3 regions of the Pseudomonas sp. A125 genome follow, and region 3 is predicted to be linked to each of the others. Evidence: riboswitches for the same ligand, from Rfam matches in the RefSeq annotation. Region 3 holds a riboswitch; each other region holds the start of a gene.
What was found. Region 3 has a riboswitch for cobalamin ahead of ACZRN6_RS29445 (CbtB domain-containing protein). Riboswitches for the same ligand answer to the same signal wherever they lie in the genome.

Region 1 (5,439 bases), on a different contig from region 3:
AACTGCCGGAACGCAGGCATTGCTCCACCGCCCACAAGGCGTCGCGCTCATCGGCCTGGATCACCGACAGCTGGCGCACATCGACCCCGGCGTTTTGCCAGGCGTGGGGGTACGGCGTGTAAGGCGGCGCCACCAGCACGATGCGCTCGCCGGCCGCCGCCAACCGCGCCAGGGTCGGCCACACCAGTTGCAACTCGCCCACGCCCTCCTTGGCCATGAGGATTTCGCTCAACGCCGCCTCCGGCCAGCCACCGCTGGGCAGCACTGCATCCAGCGCCGCAAGCCCGGTGGGATGGACGCTGGCAGGCGGCGCGGCGGGCCGGCCCTTCCAGACCCGGCCGCCATTGAACAGCGAGTCCAGGGCAACGACGGCGCCCATCAGCCTTGCCTCACCAGGCCGCAAAACACCCCTTCGATCGCCAGGTCCTGATCGGGACGCACCACGATGGGCTGATAAGCGGGGTTGCGTGGCAGCAGGCGCACGCGCTCGCCGACATGTTCGAAACGCTTGATGGTGACTTCACCGTCCAGGCGCGCCACCACGATTTGCCCATTCAAGGCCTCGGCACTGCGGCGTACGCCCACCAAGTCGCCATCGAGGATGCCGTCTTCGATCATCGAATCGCCCTGCACCCGCAGCAGGTAGTCCGGGGTTTTGGCGAACATGCCAGGGTCGAGCAGCAAGCGGTTGTGCACTTCGGCGTCGGCGCCGATGGGCAGGCCGGCAGCCACTCGGCCGAGCACCGGGATGTCCAGCAGCTCAGGCCGCACCGGCTGATTAAGCAGGCGAATGCCCCGGGCCTGGTTCGGGTTGACCTCGATAAAGCCGCCCTCAGTCAGCGCCAGCACATGCTTGCGCGCCACGCTGCGGGAGGCAAAGCCGAACGCCTCGGCGATCTCGGCGAGGCTGGGGGACTGGCCTTGCTGCGCGATACGGTCGCGGATAAAGGTCAGGATGGCGGTGCGGCGGGGCGTTAAAGTCGTCATGGAGTACATTTGTACTCCTGTAGGAAATTTCTAGCAAGATCCGTCAGTCGCTTCCCACAGGGTCACTGAAAAAGCCGCAGCCAAGTTGACGAACGGTCATTCGAATGTTCAGATGCCGGCCTGTTTCAGGTGCCTCATGCCGCCGTGCATGGGGTGAAACGGGAAACCGGTGCCGCTCTTTCCGAGCCAGTCCGGTGCTGCCCCCGCAACGGTAGACGCGTGACCCCTTCGACACACCACTGTGGCCTGCGCGCCATGGGAAGGTGAAGGTGTCCATACGCGTGAGCCCGGAGACCGGCCTGGAATTCTGTTTGGCAAAATCCTGCGGTGGGCGGGCATGGGCCGGTATTGGCGTGTGCTCGGTGCCTACTCGTGCGTGCTTTTCGCGAAAGAAACTTTTCCGAGAAGACTATGATTCGACCTTTCAACACTCCCGTGCCCAGCCTGTTGCTCGGCTGCCTGTTCAGCCCCCTGCTGCTGGCCGACGACAACACCCTTGAGCTCAAGCAGCAGATCGTTTCTGCGCCGTCGGTGGAGTCCACCACCGTGGCCGACATGGCCCAGTACGGCAGCAAGGTCGAGACCGTCACCCGCGAACAGATCGAACGCGCCGGCCCCGCCGCCGATGTGTCGCGCGTGATGCAGATGTTCATCCCCGGCCTGTACGTGGCGCCCAAGAACGGCCCGTTCGACTACGGTACCTATTCCCTGCTGGGCGGGCGCAACGATGACACGCTGATCCTGCTGGACGGAGTACGCCTGAACAACCGCCTGTACGGCGGCCTGTACCTGGACACTCTGCCCGCCAACGCCATCGAGCGCATCGAAGTGCTCAAGGGTGGCCAGAGCCTGCTGTTCGGCACCCAGGCGGTGTCGGGGGTGATCAACATCGTTACCCGCAGCCCGCAAACCCGCGAGGCGTCCGGCGAGGTGAACCTGGGCGCAGACACCTTCGGCGGCACCACCGGCGATGCCCGGGTCGAGAAGATCTTCAACAACGGTTTTGGCGATCTTGGCTTGCTGGCCTACATCAGCCGCAACGTCTCCGAGGGCTACCAGCCGTTTCGCAACCGCGACATGAAAAACGTCAGCGACAAGCAGCGCTCCTACGAAGTCACCACCTTCGGCACCAAGGCAGTCCAGTCGTTTGGCGATGACACGCGCCTTGAGCTGTTTTACCAGTACGCCGACGCCAACCTGGATTTCGCCCGCCCGGCAGGCAACCACAAGACCACCAACGACCGCGTGCAACAGATCGCCACGGCCACCTTCGAGCAGAGCCTCAACGAGCGCCTGAGCTATTTTGTCAAAGGCCATATCAACGATTGGGACACGCGCTATACCCGCATCAACAATCTCCAGGGCGGCGGCACCCGGGTCATCAACCACAACGACTATTGGGGCTTCACCGACTGGGGCGTGCAGGCCGAAGGCAAGGCCGTGCTGCCGGGAGAACACGTGCTGGTGTTCGGCTCCGACAACCAGTGGTTCAAGGGCCAGGACGATGTGCTGATCATCGACGACAACAAGGCTCAGGCCCACGCGCTGTACACCCAGTTGCGCCCGAATATCGAGGCGCTGCCGAACTGGCACCCGAGCATCGGCGTACGCCACGAAGCCATGAGCGGCGGCGACAGCGCCACCGTCGGCATGCTCACTTCGCTCTACGACATCAACGACCACTGGGCCCTGCGCGGCCAATACGGCACCGCCTACAAACTGCCGAACGCCGAGCAACTGTTCGTCAACGAAGAGGATGAAAAAGGTAACCGCAACCTCAAGCCAGAGAAGAGCCGCAACGCCGAGCTGGGCCTCGACTACAAGGGCAGCCTGCTGGGGCGAGACTTCAGCGCCAGCGTCACGTTGTTCAAGCGCAAGATCACCGACCTGATCACCCTGGACGATATCCAGTGGGTCAACGGCCAGGGGCAGCTCCAGATGCGCGGTTTCGAGGCAGACGCCAAGCTGCAACTCAACGCGCAATGGAGCGTGCAGGCCGACATAACGCGTAACCTCACCGAGTCCCGCGCTGGCGTCACCCTCAACGACATCCCCGGGTTCTTCGCCCGTTCGCGGGTCGGCTACGAATCGGTGGACCGCATGTGGGGCGCCGGCACAGCCGCGCGGTACATCGGTGATATCGTCAGCTCGAAAAAGGTCGAGTACGGCAACTACACCGTGGTGGATGCCGACGCCTATCGCTATATCGACAACGCCCACCAACACCGCGTCAGCCTACTGGTAGAGAACCTGTTAGACCGCGACTACGTCACCAGCCGCGCCAGCAACGTCGACAACCTCGGACGGCCGTTCAGCTCCGAAGTCCGCTACACGTACCGCTTCTGATGGATACGCCCATAGAGACTCATCCGGACTGGTCCCATGTCCCCGCCCACGCCCGTCACGTGTTCCTGTGCACCGGCCCGCGCTGCACCCAGCGTGGCGCGCTGCAACTGTGGAAAACCCTGCGCCGCCACCTGCTGCAACACGACTGCATCGAAAAGCCTGGCGGCGTACTGTTGACCCGCACCCACTGCCAGTTCCCGTGCAACCTGGGGCCGATAGTGACGGTGTACCCGGACACTTGCTGGTACGGCGTGCACAGCAACGCAGACGTCCGGCGCCTGGTGGAGGTGCACCTGGTGGGCGGCGAAGTCGTCGAGGATCTGCTGATCAAGGAGCGATCATGAAAGCCCCCTGGTTACTGTTAAGCGCCCTGCTCTGCGCCACACCGGTGCTGGCCGACAGTTATCGCAACTGCAACCAGGACTGGGCCGCCGCGCATTCACCGCCCTCGCGCATCGTGGCCCTCAACCAGCATGCCGCCGACTTGCTGTTGGCGCTGGATGTCGGGCCGGCATTGGTGGGCGTGGCATACCTGGATGACAATGGCACGGCGCACCGACACGTCGAATACTTCGGCGTACCAGTGATTGCGCCCAAGTACCCGTCCAGCGAAGTGCTCTATGCGCAGAAACCGGATTTGGTGGTGGGTGGTTTTGCCACGGCGTTCGGCAACGGCATCACGTCCCGTACTGGCCTGGCTGGCAACGGGGTTGGGTCGTACTTGCTGGAGTCGGCGTGCGACGGGCACTCATTGGACTACTTCGGGCATATCCGCAACGACCTGTTTACCGTTGGGGCGCTGGTGCACAAACAACAGCGGGCACGGGCGTTGAGTGATGCCATGGACGCCGACCTGGCCCGTGCCCAGGCGCTGATTGGCGAGGGTGAGCCGCTGTCGGTGTTCTACCTGGACAGTGAGGTCAACGGGTTGGACAGCGAAGGCCGGCGAGGCTTCGTCACCACGTTGGTGGCGGCTGCCGGGGCGCGAAATCTGTTTGCAGGGATCAATCAATACCGCGTTACGGTGAGCAGTGAAACGTTGCTGCTGAGTGATCCGGATGTGATCTTGCTGGCGGATGCGGTGTGGTCGCCGGCCAGCCGCAAGCGCCAGTTGCTGACCCGTGACCCGGTGCTCTCGCGTTTGCGGGCGGTGCGGGAGAACCGGATGATCGATATTCCGTTTACCCACCTGATGCCCACAATGGGGAGTGGGCGTGTGGTTTTGGAATTGGCCCGCAGGTTTAACGATATGCGGGGGTGAATATCCATTGCTGCGGCGGGGGGCTGATAGGGGTAGATCAAATGCACAGCGTCCTCCCGGCCGGCGGCTTGAGTGGCAGAAGTAAAATCACTGGCGAACACGGCCCACTGTAGGAGCTGGCTTGCCGGCGATGGCATCAACTGGGTGTACCTGATACCCCGAGGTGCCTGCATCGCCGGCAAGCCAGCGCCTACAGCTTTTGCCCTGGCTTTTAACACTCAGGTCGGCTTTCAGGCCGCTGTGCTCTTGCTTTTGATCTTGATCTCCGCTTTTGCAAAGTGACTCGCTGTAAGAGTGAAACCATAAGCCGCCATTACCTAAATAACGGATATGTCCTCCCCTCCCCCTCCCCCCCAAAAACCTACTCGTGACTTCTGGTAAAAACTCCTTTCCAGATTCTGCGGTGTTTGCGAAGGAACGACCGGGAGATACTCAACTCCACTGTTCACATCACTCAAGGAGTCACTCATGTCCATTCCCGCATTCGGCCTAGGCACGTTCCGCCTGCAAGGCCAGGTCGTCATCGACTCCGTCAGCACCGGCCTGGCGCTGGGCTACCGCGTCATCGACACCGCACAAATCTACGAAAACGAAGCCGACGTCGGCCAAGCCATTGCCGACAGCGGCATCCCCCGCAGCGAGCTGTTTATCACCAGCAAGATCTGGATCGCCAACTTCGCCGAAGGCCAACTGATTCCCAGCCTCAAGGAAAGCCTGCGCAAACTCCAGACCGACTACCTCGACCTGACCCTGATCCACTGGCCATCGCCAGAAAACCAGGTGCCTGTCGCCGAATTCATGGGCCAATTGCTGGAAGCCAAGCGCCAGGGCCTGACCCGGCAGAT
Region 2 (5,439 bases), on a different contig from region 3:
GCGTAATCCGGTGTGATCGCCTTGGCCACCAGGTCCGGGTTCTGCGGATTCACCCGCACATCCACGTGCTGCCCGTAGTAACTGAACGGCCAGCCGTAGAAGGCCCCATCCTTGACCGAGGTGATGTAGTCCGGCACCAGGTCGCTGCCGATTTCATCGCGCTCGTTAACCGCTGTCCACAGCTTGCCGCTTTGCGGCTCCCAGGCCATACCGTTGGGGTTGCGCAGGCCGGAGGCGAAGATGCGATGCTGGCCAGTGGCGCGGTCCACTTCCCAGATCGCGGCGCGGCCTTGTTCTGCGTCCAGGCCGTTTTCCCCAACGTTGCTGTTGGAGCCTACGCTGACGTACAGCTTGCTGCCATCCTTGCTGGCCACCACGTTCTTGGTCCAGTGATGGTTGATGCTGCCGCCCGGCAAGTCGGTCACGGTGGTGCCGGCTTCCTTGATCGAGGTTTCACCTGGCTGGTAAGGGAAGCGCAGCAGCTTGTCCGAATCGGCGACATACAGGTCGTTGCCCACCAATGCCATGCCAAACGGCGAGTTCAGGTTTTCCAGGAACACCGTGCGGGTTTCGGCGACGCCATCGTGGTCGGCGTCCCGCAGCAGAGTGATGCGGTTCGGGCTCGGCACGCCGGCCCCGGCGCGGCCCATGACTTTCTCCATCACCCAGCCACGAATGCCCTTGGAATCGTCCGGCTTGGGCGGTGCATTGGTTTCGGCCACCAGCACGTCACCATTGGGCAGCACATACAGCCAGCGTGGGTGATCCAGGCCCTCGGCGAACGCCGCCACCTGAGTGCCCGCCGCCGGGGTCGGCTTGCTGCCTTCGGGCCAGCCGATCGCCGGCGCGATGTTCACCGTGGGGATCAGGGTTTTGTTCGGTTCGGGCAGCTTGGGCGAGGGGCCGGTGCCGTCGGACACTTGCAGGGTAGAGCTTTCACCACAGGCGGCGAGTGTGCCGGCCACCATGATCAGTAGGGCAAGTCGGGTCTTGTGCATGGTTTTCTCCTTAATACCTGTAGGGATAGAGGTGCGTGGCGGCCCGATGGTTCACGCGCATGTCCGGCTTTAATTGACGCTCCACCCCCAACCCACTAACCTTCGCGGCTTGTTTCAGGTGCTCTGTGGCGTACGCGCCGACTGAGTGAAACAGGGAAGCCGGTGAGTGAGCGCACTTTTTTACAGTGCAGCCACGATCCCGGCGCTGCCCCCGCAACGGTAAATGAGTCAAGACGGTGCCTCAAACCACTGTATCGCCCGCGATATGGGAAGGTGCACCCTCGGCATCCCATGCCACTCATGAGCCCGGAGACCGGCCTGATCCATCCAACAGCATCACGGTGGGCGATGCTTGGCTGTCTGTATGTGTCTTTTCCTGCCCGCCGTTTTTGTCCAGCCCCAACGGAGAGCTGCCATGACTGAATCCCCCGATCGTGACGAACGCCACCTGGCGCGCATGCTGCGCAAAAAAGCCGTGATTGATGAGCGCATTGCCAATTCACCCAACGAGTGCGGGTTGCTGCTGGTGCTCACTGGCAACGGCAAGGGCAAGAGCAGTTCGGCCTTTGGCATGCTGGCCCGGGCCATGGGCCATGGCATGCAGTGCGGCGTGGTGCAGTTCATCAAGGGGCGCAACAGCACCGGCGAAGAACTGTTCTTCCGCCGCTTCCCTGAGCAGGTGCGCTTTCACGTAATGGGCGAAGGTTTTACCTGGGAAACCCAGGACCGCGCGCGCGACATCGTCGCCGCCGAGGCAGCTTGGGCGGTCTCCCGGGAAATGCTGCAAAACCCGGCCATCGGCCTGGTGGTGCTGGATGAGCTGAACATCGCCCTCAAGCACGGCTACCTCGACCTGGACCAGGTGCTCGGCGACCTGCAGGCCCGCCCGCCAATGCAACACGTGCTGGTGACCGGCCGTGGCGCGAAACCCGAATTGATCGAAATGGCCGACACCGTGACTGAAATGGGCATGCTCAAGCACGCCTTCCAGGCCGGTATCAAGGCACAGAAAGGCATCGAACTTTGAATCAGCCCCGTCACTGCCCTGCTGTCCTGATCGCCGCACCGGCGTCCGGCCAGGGCAAAACCACCGTCACCGCCGCGCTGGCCCGTTTGCACCGCAACCTGGGGCGCAAGGTGCGGGTGTTCAAATGCGGCCCGGACTTTCTCGACCCGATGATCCACGAGCGCGCCAGTGGTGCGCCGGTCTATCAATTAGACATGTGGATGGTGGGCGAGCAGGAAAGTCGCCGGTTGCTGTGGGAAGCGGCGGGGGAAGCCGACCTGATCCTGATCGAAGGCGTGATGGGCCTGTTCGACGGCACACCGTCCAGCGCCGACCTGGCGCGGCACTTTGGCGTGCCGGTACTGGCGGTGATCGACGGTACGGCCATGGCCCAGACCTTCGGCGCCCTGGCGTTGGGCCTGGCGCGTTACCAGCCAGACCTGCCGTTCGCCGGTGTACTGGCCAACCGAGTTGGCACGCTGCGCCATGCGCAATTGCTCGAAGGCAGCCTCACTGAAGGCTTGCGCTGGTACGGCGCACTGTCCCGGGAAACCGGCATCGAGTTGCCCAGCCGCCACCTTGGCCTGGTGCAAGCCAGCGAACTGAATGACCTCGACCTGCGCCTCGACGCTGCCGCCCAGGCGTTGGGCAGCAGTTGCGAGGTAGCCTTGCCGCCGCCGGTGGAATTCGCCGCGCCTGAAGTGATCGAGGCACAACCGTTGCTGGCCGGTGTACGCATTGCCGTGGCCCGTGACGAGGCTTTCGCATTCACCTACGGCGCCAGCCTCGACCTGTTGCGAGCGATGGGCGCCGAGTTGCGCTTCTTCTCGCCGATTCGTGACCGGGCGTTGCCCGAAGCTGACAGCCTCTACTTGCCGGGCGGTTACCCGGAACTGCATCACCAGGCGCTGTCGGAAAACACCGCGATGCTCGACGCCATCCGCGCCCATCACGCCGCCGGCAAACCGCTGCTGGCTGAATGCGGCGGCATGCTTTATCTGCTGGACTCGCTCACCGATGTCGATGGCACCCGTGCCGAACTGGTCGGCCTGCTCCAGGGCGACGCCGTGATGCAAAAGCGCCTTGCGGCACTGGCCCTGCAAAACGTCGAACTGCCCGAAGGCCTGTTGCGCGGCCACACCTACCATCACTCGCTGACCAGCACCGAGTGGCAGCCGATTGCCCGTGGCCTGAGCCCCAACGGCGGGCGCGGCGCCGAGGCGGTTTATCGTCAGGGCCGGATGACGGCTTCCTACGTGCACTTTTACTTCCCGTCCAACCCGACAGCGGTGGCTGCCTTGTTTGCGCCAAGCCTTGAGACCGCCATCGCAGGCAAGCCAGCGCCCACAGTTGACCGAGTTGAAACGCAATCTACTGTGGGAGCGGGCTTGCCCGCGATGAGGCCATGACTGACAACGCCTTTGCGCAAGCCGACCGCGAAGCCGTCTACCGCGCCATCGCCGAACGCCGCGACATGCGCCACTTCAGTGGCGGCAGCGTTGCCCCCGAATTGCTCCAGCGCCTGCTGCAAGCGGCCCACCAGGCACCGAGCGTCGGCCTGATGCAGCCGTGGCGTTTTATCCGCATCAGCGACCGCAACCTGCGCAGCCAGATCCAGCAACTGGTGGAAGAAGAGCGCGTACGCACCGCCGAGGCCCTCGGCGAGCGCTCCGACCAGTTCATGAAGCTCAAGGTCGAAGGCATCAACGACTGCGCCGAAGTGCTGGTGGCTGCGCTGATGGACGACCGCGAGCGGCATATCTTCGGGCGCCGCACCTTGCCGGAAATGGACATGGCGTCGTTGTCCTGTGCAATCCAGAATCTATGGCTGGCAGCTCGCGTCGAAGGCTTGGGCATGGGCTGGGTCTCGCTGTTCGAACCCCAGGCCCTGGCCGACCTGCTGGGCCTGCCGCCCGGCGCCAAGCCGTTGGCCGTGTTGTGCCTGGGCCCGGTGAGCGAGTTCTATCCGGCACCGATGTTGCAGCTTGAAGGCTGGACCGAACCACGGCCGCTGAGTGACATGCTGTATGAGAATGTTTGGGGAGTGAGTCAATGAGTGTGGCCTTGCTGAGTGTCGCTGCCGTGGCGCTGGATGCGCTGCTGGGCGAGCCCAGGCGCTGGCATCCGCTGGTGGCGTTCGGCAATTTTGCCGGGCGCATCGAGCAGCGTTTCAACTCCGGCGGCCGTGGCTGGCGCAGCCATGGCGTGACGGCGTGGGTGATTGCGGTAGTGCCGCTGACCTTGTTGGCCACGGCCCTGTCGTGGGCGCCTTACATCGGCTGGGTAGTGGAAATCCTCGCGCTGTATTGCGCCCTCGGCATGCGCAGCCTCGGCGAACATGTACTGCCGGTAGCACAAGCCCTGCGCAGCGATGACCTGGACGAAGCGCGCAAACGCGTCAGCTACTTGGTGAGCCGTCAGACCAGCGAACTGGACAGCACCGAAGTCGCCCGTGCGGCCACCGAATCGGTGCTGGAAAACGGCAGCGACGCGGTATTCGCCGCACTGTTCTGGTTTGTGGTCGCTGGCGTGCCGGGCGTGGTGCTCTATCGTCTGAGCAACACCCTGGACGCCATGTGGGGCTATCGCAATGAACGCTTTGAACGCTTCGGCTGGGCCGCGGCAAAGATCGACGACGTGCTCAACTACATTCCGGCACGCCTGGTGGCGTTGACCTACGCGCTGCTGGGCAAAACCCGTCTGGCCCTCACATGCTGGCGCAACCAGGGCCCGACATGGGACAGCCCCAACGCCGGCCCGGTGATGGCGGCTGGGGCTGGCGCCCTTGGCGTGGAACTGGGCGGCGCGGCGATTTATCACGGCGAACTGCACCAGCGCCCGCCACTGGGCGAAGGCCCGCCGGCGGATGCCGATTCCATCGAGCGCGGCTGGCAACTGGTGCAACGCGGCGTGTGGCTGTGGTTGCTGATCCTGTGCGTGGGGGCTGAGTTTTATGCTTGAACACGGTGGCCGCTTGCGCAAGGCGGCGATGCAGTACGGCATTCCCGAGGCCGAGTGGCTGGACCTGTCCAGCGGCCTGGCGCCGTGGCCGTTCCCGATCCCGCAAATTCCGCAGCGGGCCTGGGCGCGCCTGCCGGAAACCGATGACGGCCTGGAGCAGGCGGCCTGCGAATATTACGGCGCAACCCAAGTACTGCCGGTGGCCGGCTCCCAGGCGGCGATCCAGCTGCTGCCGCGCCTGCGCCGGGCGGGCAAGGTTGGCGTGCTGTCACCGTGTTACGCCGAACACGCCGAAGCCTGGCGCCGCGCTGGCTATATCGTGCGCGAAGTGCAGGAGCAGGAGGTCGACTTCTTCCTCGACAGCCTCGACGTGTTGGTGGTGGTCAACCCCAACAACCCCACCGGCCTGAGCCTGAGCCCGCAACGCCTGCTGGACTGGCACGCCCGCCTGGCCCAGCGCGGCGGCTGGCTGGT
Region 3 (5,439 bases):
ACGAAATGCTTTTCTACGTGTTGTTTGCCTGGGCGCTGCTGTTTCGTCGGCAGTGGCGAGTGCTGGTGGTCGGCGCGTTGCTGTTCGCGGTGTGCCAGGCCTGGACCGCGTTTGGCTGGATCAGCGACTTCTATCGTTCGGACATCGTGTATGAGTTTTTGCTGGGGATCGGCATCGGCATGCTCTACCGAAAGGGCTGGATCCGCCCCGGTCTGTGGCTGCCGCTGGCGGGAATTGCCGGGGCGCTGCTGGCGATTTATCACTGGCCCGCCTCGCCGCGAGCCCTGGCCTGGGGTTTGCCGAGTGCGGTGCTGGTGTTGGCGTGTATTGCCATGGAGCGCTATTTCGAGCGTAGCCGGCTGCTCAAGGTGATGGGGGATTGTTCCTACTCGGTCTACCTGATGCACGTGCTGGTGCTGTCGGCGGGTGGTTTTGTCGCCCAGCGCTATGGAATCAATGCCTACGTGATGCTTGGCGTGTGTGTGGTGCTGATCGCCCTTGGATCGCTGGCCAGCTACCACTGGTTGGAAAAGGGCAGCTATCGCCGGCTCAAGGGCTGGTTCGATGGCGACCAACGGATGATTCTTTCCCGACAAAAATACTAGGACTTTGTACCTCTGCAATGATTTGGCGTAAACTGCCGGCAAGCCTGCGAGGAGTTTCCATGACCGCCATAACCATTACCGACGCCGCCCACGATTACCTGGCTGATCTGCTGTCGAAGCAGAACACCCCCGGTATCGGCATCCGCGTCTTTATCACCCAGCCCGGCACCCAGTACGCTGAGACGTGCATTGCCTACTGCAAGCCGGGGGAAGAAAAACCTGAAGATACGGCGCTGGGGCTGAAGAGCTTCACGGCGTATATCGATGCGTTCAGCGAAGCGTTCCTTGACGATGCGGTGGTTGATTACGCCACGGATCGTATGGGCGGCCAGCTGACCATCAAGGCACCGAACGCCAAGGTGCCGAACGTTAATGCGGACAGTCCGATTAACGAGCGTATCAATTATTACCTGCAGACCGAGATCAATCCCGGGCTGGCGAGCCACGGTGGTCAGGTGAGCCTGATTGATGTGGTGGATGATGGTATTGCTGTTTTGAAGTTTGGTGGCGGTTGCCAAGGCTGCGGCCAGGCGGACGTGACCTTGCGTGAAGGGATTGAGCGTACGCTGCTTGAGCGGGTTCCGGAGCTTAAGGGTGTGCGGGATGTGACTGACCATACGCAGAAAGAAAACGCCTACTACTAAGGGTGTTCGCTGCGGATGTGGAAAAACGGCGCCCCGTGAGCGCCGTTTTTTTATGGTTTGGATTCAGTGGGTTACGTTAGGTTTGTGAGGTTTTGGGTTAGGTATGTTGTGTACATATGCGTTGCTGCGGTAACGGCCGCTTATGGTTCCGCGCTTACCCGCTCCACCGTGCCTGCTTGCGGCCATCGTGGTTAACGGGGCCCGCAGATCAAGATCAAAAGCAGATCAAAAGCACGCAGCCTCGCTGGCGCTCGACAGCTGCTACGGGTGGGGTGGCTCTGCTTTTCTGTGGGAGCTGGCTTGCCTGCGATGCAGGCACCTCGGTGCATCAGGTACACCCTCAGCCAGCTCCCACATTTGAACCGCGGAACCCATCGAAGCCATCACCTAAATAACGGATATGTACACCACCACCACCACCCTCAGGGCCGATACAAATGCGCATGCCCCGCGCGATACAACGACGACTCACCAAAACTGTCACTGGCCAAAACCCGACCCACCACAATCAACGCCGTACGCCGAAACCCCTTGGCCGCCACCTTCCCAGCAATGTCCGCCAGTGTACCAATGGCCCAATCCTGATCCGGCCAGGTCGCCCGATGCACCACCGCAATCGGACAATCCTCCCCATAGTGAGGCACCAACTCAGCCACGATTCTCTCCAAATGATTCACCCCCAAGTGAATCGCCATGGTCGTCCCATGCTGCGCCAGGCTACTGAACGCCTCACCGGCAGGCATCGCCGTCTTATCCGCATACCGCGTCAAAATCACGCTCTGGGCGATGTCCGGCAACGTCAGTTCAGCTTCCAGCAACGCCGCACAGGCCGCCACCGCTGTCACCCCGGGAATGATCTGAAAGGCAATCCCCAGCGCCCGCAAATGCCGAATCTGTTCACCGATCGCCCCATACAAACTCGGATCCCCAGAATGCACCCGCGCCACATCCTGGCCTTTTTCATGGGCCGTCTGGATCAGCTCGATGATCTGTTCCAGATGCAACTCGGCACTGTTGACCACCAATTCAGCCTGATGCCCCTCAAGCACCGCCGCCGGCACCAGAGAACCGGCATAGATAATCACCGGGCAACTGCGAATCAGCCGCTGCCCTTTGACAGTGATCAGTTCCGGGTCGCCTGGGCCTGCGCCGATGAAGAAGACAGTCATGGATACATTCCTGTGAAAAAGCACGCGAGCAACCCCCCAGATGAAGATTGCTCATGATCGAAGCTGACGATTATCGGGACTTCAGCCGGCGCAAGCCAATGCAAAGGTAGCCATCGCGGTTTTTTTGCGGGTGACCAACAACGTGGCAGGGCGTTGGGATAGGTGTTCTGCCAGGGCCAAGGCGGCACTTTCAGCGATGCCATAGCAGCCAGTGTGCACAAAGACGGTGTCGGACTTATGGCTTAATTGGCCTTCATACGGCGCCAGTTGCGCCGCACTGAAAAACCTCAGCGGCAGCTTCAAAACCTGCGCCAGCGCCAGCAACCCCGGCTCATCCTGCTTGCGGTCAAGACTGGCCAGCGCTGTAATGCGCTGGCGCTCAACGCCGCCCTCGGCGAGGGCAGCGTTGAACAGGTCAAGCAGGGCGTCGACAGAACAACCCCGCTGGCAACCCAGGCCAACCGCCAGGATCATGCCGAATACTGGCCGTCACGGTTGCGGCGAAACAACCAGGCACTGATCAAGCCCAGCGCCAACCAGAACGCGACGTTGGTCAACTGCGAGGCAATCTTGAACTGTGCTTCCAGCGCCTCGGGCGCCAGCATCGAGTGGACTTCAGGCTGTGGCGCACCAATCACATGAGGCACTGCCAGAATCGCCACGCCCAGCACTTTCAACAGCCAGTTGCGACCGAACACGATCAGCGCGATACCGGCAGCGGTAGAACCCGCCGTGCCGATCCACCAGATCTGCCGTTGTGCCAGATCCGCAGCAGCAGTCCCCGGCAACTCAGGCGGCAAACCAAGGGTCGGCGCCAGAACGAAGGTGGCGTAACCGGCCAGGCCCCAGAGCAGGCCTTGAGCCGTGCGGGTCGGCGCACGCAGTGTGTACAGGCCGGCGAGCATCAGGGCAAAACCCACTGCGACCACCAGGTTGCCGCCAGTGGTCGACAGCACACGCTGCCAGCCATCTTCCGGCTCCCAGGCTTCGGCGTCGTGGGTGTGGGCCGTGGCGTTGGCATGCTCATGCACTTCGGTGGCGGCCGGGGCGTTTTCAAAGGTTTCCGCCTGCAGAATCAGCGGTGCGACCCAAAAGCTTTGCAGCAAGGTCAGCAACAGGGCGGCCAAAAGACCCGTGAAACCTGCGGTTTGGGCAATACGCTTGATCATCTCGGCAGGCCTCAGTGGCACGGGAACGCGGCGCTGTGGCGGGTATCGTGAGCGGCGTTGTGCACCGCTTCGATGTGCGAGAACCCGGCAAAATACACCAGGCACGCGCCAAGGATCGATGCGCCAATGGCGGCAGTCAGGCGTTGGCTCAGGGTGGCGGTGGTGCTGGCGGTAGAGGCGGTGCTGCTGATGATCGACATGGCGCGTCCCTTCAAGGTTTCAGGGTGCACGAGCGCATGAAAACCCCGCGAGCCAGGCACGCAGGGTTTCGAACAGCGCCCGCCCACCGCGGGTTTGTTATCTGATTTTTTCGGGCCGGTCTCCGGGCTTGCGAGGGGCTTTTGGCCTTCAAAGCATCACCTTCCCATGCCGTAGAGACACAGTGGATTTGATGCTTCACTCGCTTACCGTTGCGGGGGCAGCACCGGACTCGTCACGGCCTTGAATTAAGGCACATGACTCACCGGTTTCCCGTTTCACCCTGTGAAGGGCACCCGAAACAAGATGTGTAGGAGAGCATGGGCGGGCGATGGGCGTCAAATCGCCGGCTTACGCCCAGCGCTTGAACAGCACGCTGGCGTTCACGCCACCAAACCCGAACCCATTGGAGATCGCGTATTCAATCGGCAACGGTCGGGCTTGGCCACGGACCATATCCAGCCCGCTGGCGGCGGGGTCCGGGTTGTCCAGGTTGAGGGTGGCCGGGGCGATCTGGTCGCGCAGGGCGAGCACGGTGAATATCGCCTCAATCCCGCCCGCTGCGCCCAACAAGTGGCCGGTGGCGGACTTGGTGGCGCTGATCGCGACACTGGAATTGGCTCCGAACAGCGAATTGATCGCCGCCAACTCGCCATTGTCGCCCACGGGTGTCGACGTGGCATGCGCGTTCAAATGCTGGATCTGTGCCGCGCTGATCCCCGCCTGTGCAATCGCCAGTTCCATCGCCCGACGGGCTCCCGAGCCATCTTCCGGCCCCGAAGTCATGTGATAGGCGTCGGCACTGGTGCCGTAGCCCACCAACTCTGCAATAGGCGTCGCGCCCCGAGCCAGTGCATGCTCCAGTTCCTCGATCACCAACAACCCGGCCCCTTCGCCCATTACAAAGCCGTCGCGGCCCTGGTCAAACGGGCGCGAGGCGAGTGCCGGCGTGTCGTTGTAGCCGTGCGACAGCGCACGCGCTGCAGCAAACCCGCCAAGGCTCACCCGGTGAATACACGCTTCGGCGCCGCCACACACGGCGATGTCTATCTCGCCTGCGCGGATCATGCGTGCGGCATCACCAATCGCCTGTACGCCGGCGGCGCACGCGGTGACGGGGGAGCCGAGCGGGCCTTTCAACTGATGCTGGATCGACACGTGCCCGGCGGCCATGTTGCCGAGGAATGACGGAATCGTGAACGGCGACAGGCGGCGCGGGCCTTTGCTGTCAGCGGTCCGAACGGCCTCGGCAATCGCCGGGAAACCGCCCACTCCGGAAGCAATAATGGTTGCGGTACGTTCCTGTTGCGCTGGCGTTTGCGGGCTCCAGCCAGCCTGCGCCAGGGCTTCCTGGGCGGCGGCCAGGGCAAACACGATGAATCGATCCATCTTGCGCTGTTCTTTCGCCGGGATGACAGTGTCCGGGTCAAACCCGGCTTCTGGGTCCTGGGTACGGTTCAGAACTTGGCCGCCAATGCTGATTGCCAGGTCGCCGACCAATTCTTCGGGTAGCCTGCGGATCCCGGACTCACCTGCCAGCAGGCGTTTCCAGGTCTGTTCCACGCCGGTTCCCAGCGGGGTCACTGCACCCATGCCGGTCACAACAATTCGCTTACTCATGATCGCTTAGCTCCGCAAATTTCAGGTTGGTAGC

Region 1: linked by a shared signal. The riboswitch ahead of ACZRN6_RS24050 (TonB-dependent receptor plug domain-containing protein) and the one ahead of ACZRN6_RS29445 (CbtB domain-containing protein) in region 3 are both predicted to bind cobalamin.
Region 2: linked by a shared signal. The riboswitch ahead of cobO (cob(I)yrinic acid a,c-diamide adenosyltransferase) and the one ahead of ACZRN6_RS29445 (CbtB domain-containing protein) in region 3 are both predicted to bind cobalamin.

Annotation. Positions count from the first base shown of each region.
Region 1 covers NZ_JBUZVP010000019.1:121,280-126,718, reverse strand. Annotated here, with positions in the region: gene imuA (translesion DNA synthesis-associated protein ImuA) at 1-379, opposite strand, end outside; gene lexA (transcriptional repressor LexA) at 379-996, opposite strand; cobalamin riboswitch at 1,098-1,304, shown strand; gene ACZRN6_RS24050 (TonB-dependent receptor plug domain-containing protein) at 1,399-3,333, shown strand; gene ACZRN6_RS24045 ((2Fe-2S) ferredoxin domain-containing protein) at 3,333-3,677, shown strand; gene ACZRN6_RS24040 (ABC transporter substrate-binding protein) at 3,674-4,594, shown strand; gene dkgB (2,5-didehydrogluconate reductase DkgB) at 5,063-5,439, shown strand, end outside.
Region 2 covers NZ_JBUZVP010000001.1:433,581-439,019, reverse strand. Annotated here, with positions in the region: gene ACZRN6_RS01980 (PQQ-dependent sugar dehydrogenase) at 1-998, opposite strand, end outside; cobalamin riboswitch at 1,098-1,334, shown strand; gene cobO (cob(I)yrinic acid a,c-diamide adenosyltransferase) at 1,414-2,025, shown strand; gene ACZRN6_RS01970 (cobyrinate a,c-diamide synthase) at 2,022-3,413, shown strand; gene bluB (5,6-dimethylbenzimidazole synthase) at 3,410-4,060, shown strand; gene cbiB (adenosylcobinamide-phosphate synthase CbiB) at 4,057-4,965, shown strand; gene cobD (threonine-phosphate decarboxylase CobD) at 4,958-5,439, shown strand, end outside.
Region 3 covers NZ_JBUZVP010000030.1:8,322-13,760, reverse strand. Annotated here, with positions in the region: gene ACZRN6_RS29470 (acyltransferase family protein) at 1-605, shown strand, start outside; gene nfuA (Fe-S biogenesis protein NfuA) at 665-1,249, shown strand; gene cobM (precorrin-4 C(11)-methyltransferase) at 1,672-2,418, opposite strand; gene ACZRN6_RS29455 (cobalamin biosynthesis protein) at 2,500-2,892, opposite strand; gene ACZRN6_RS29450 (CbtA family protein) at 2,889-3,587, opposite strand; gene ACZRN6_RS29445 (CbtB domain-containing protein) at 3,599-3,787, opposite strand; cobalamin riboswitch at 3,884-4,100, opposite strand; gene fabF (beta-ketoacyl-ACP synthase II) at 4,137-5,405, opposite strand.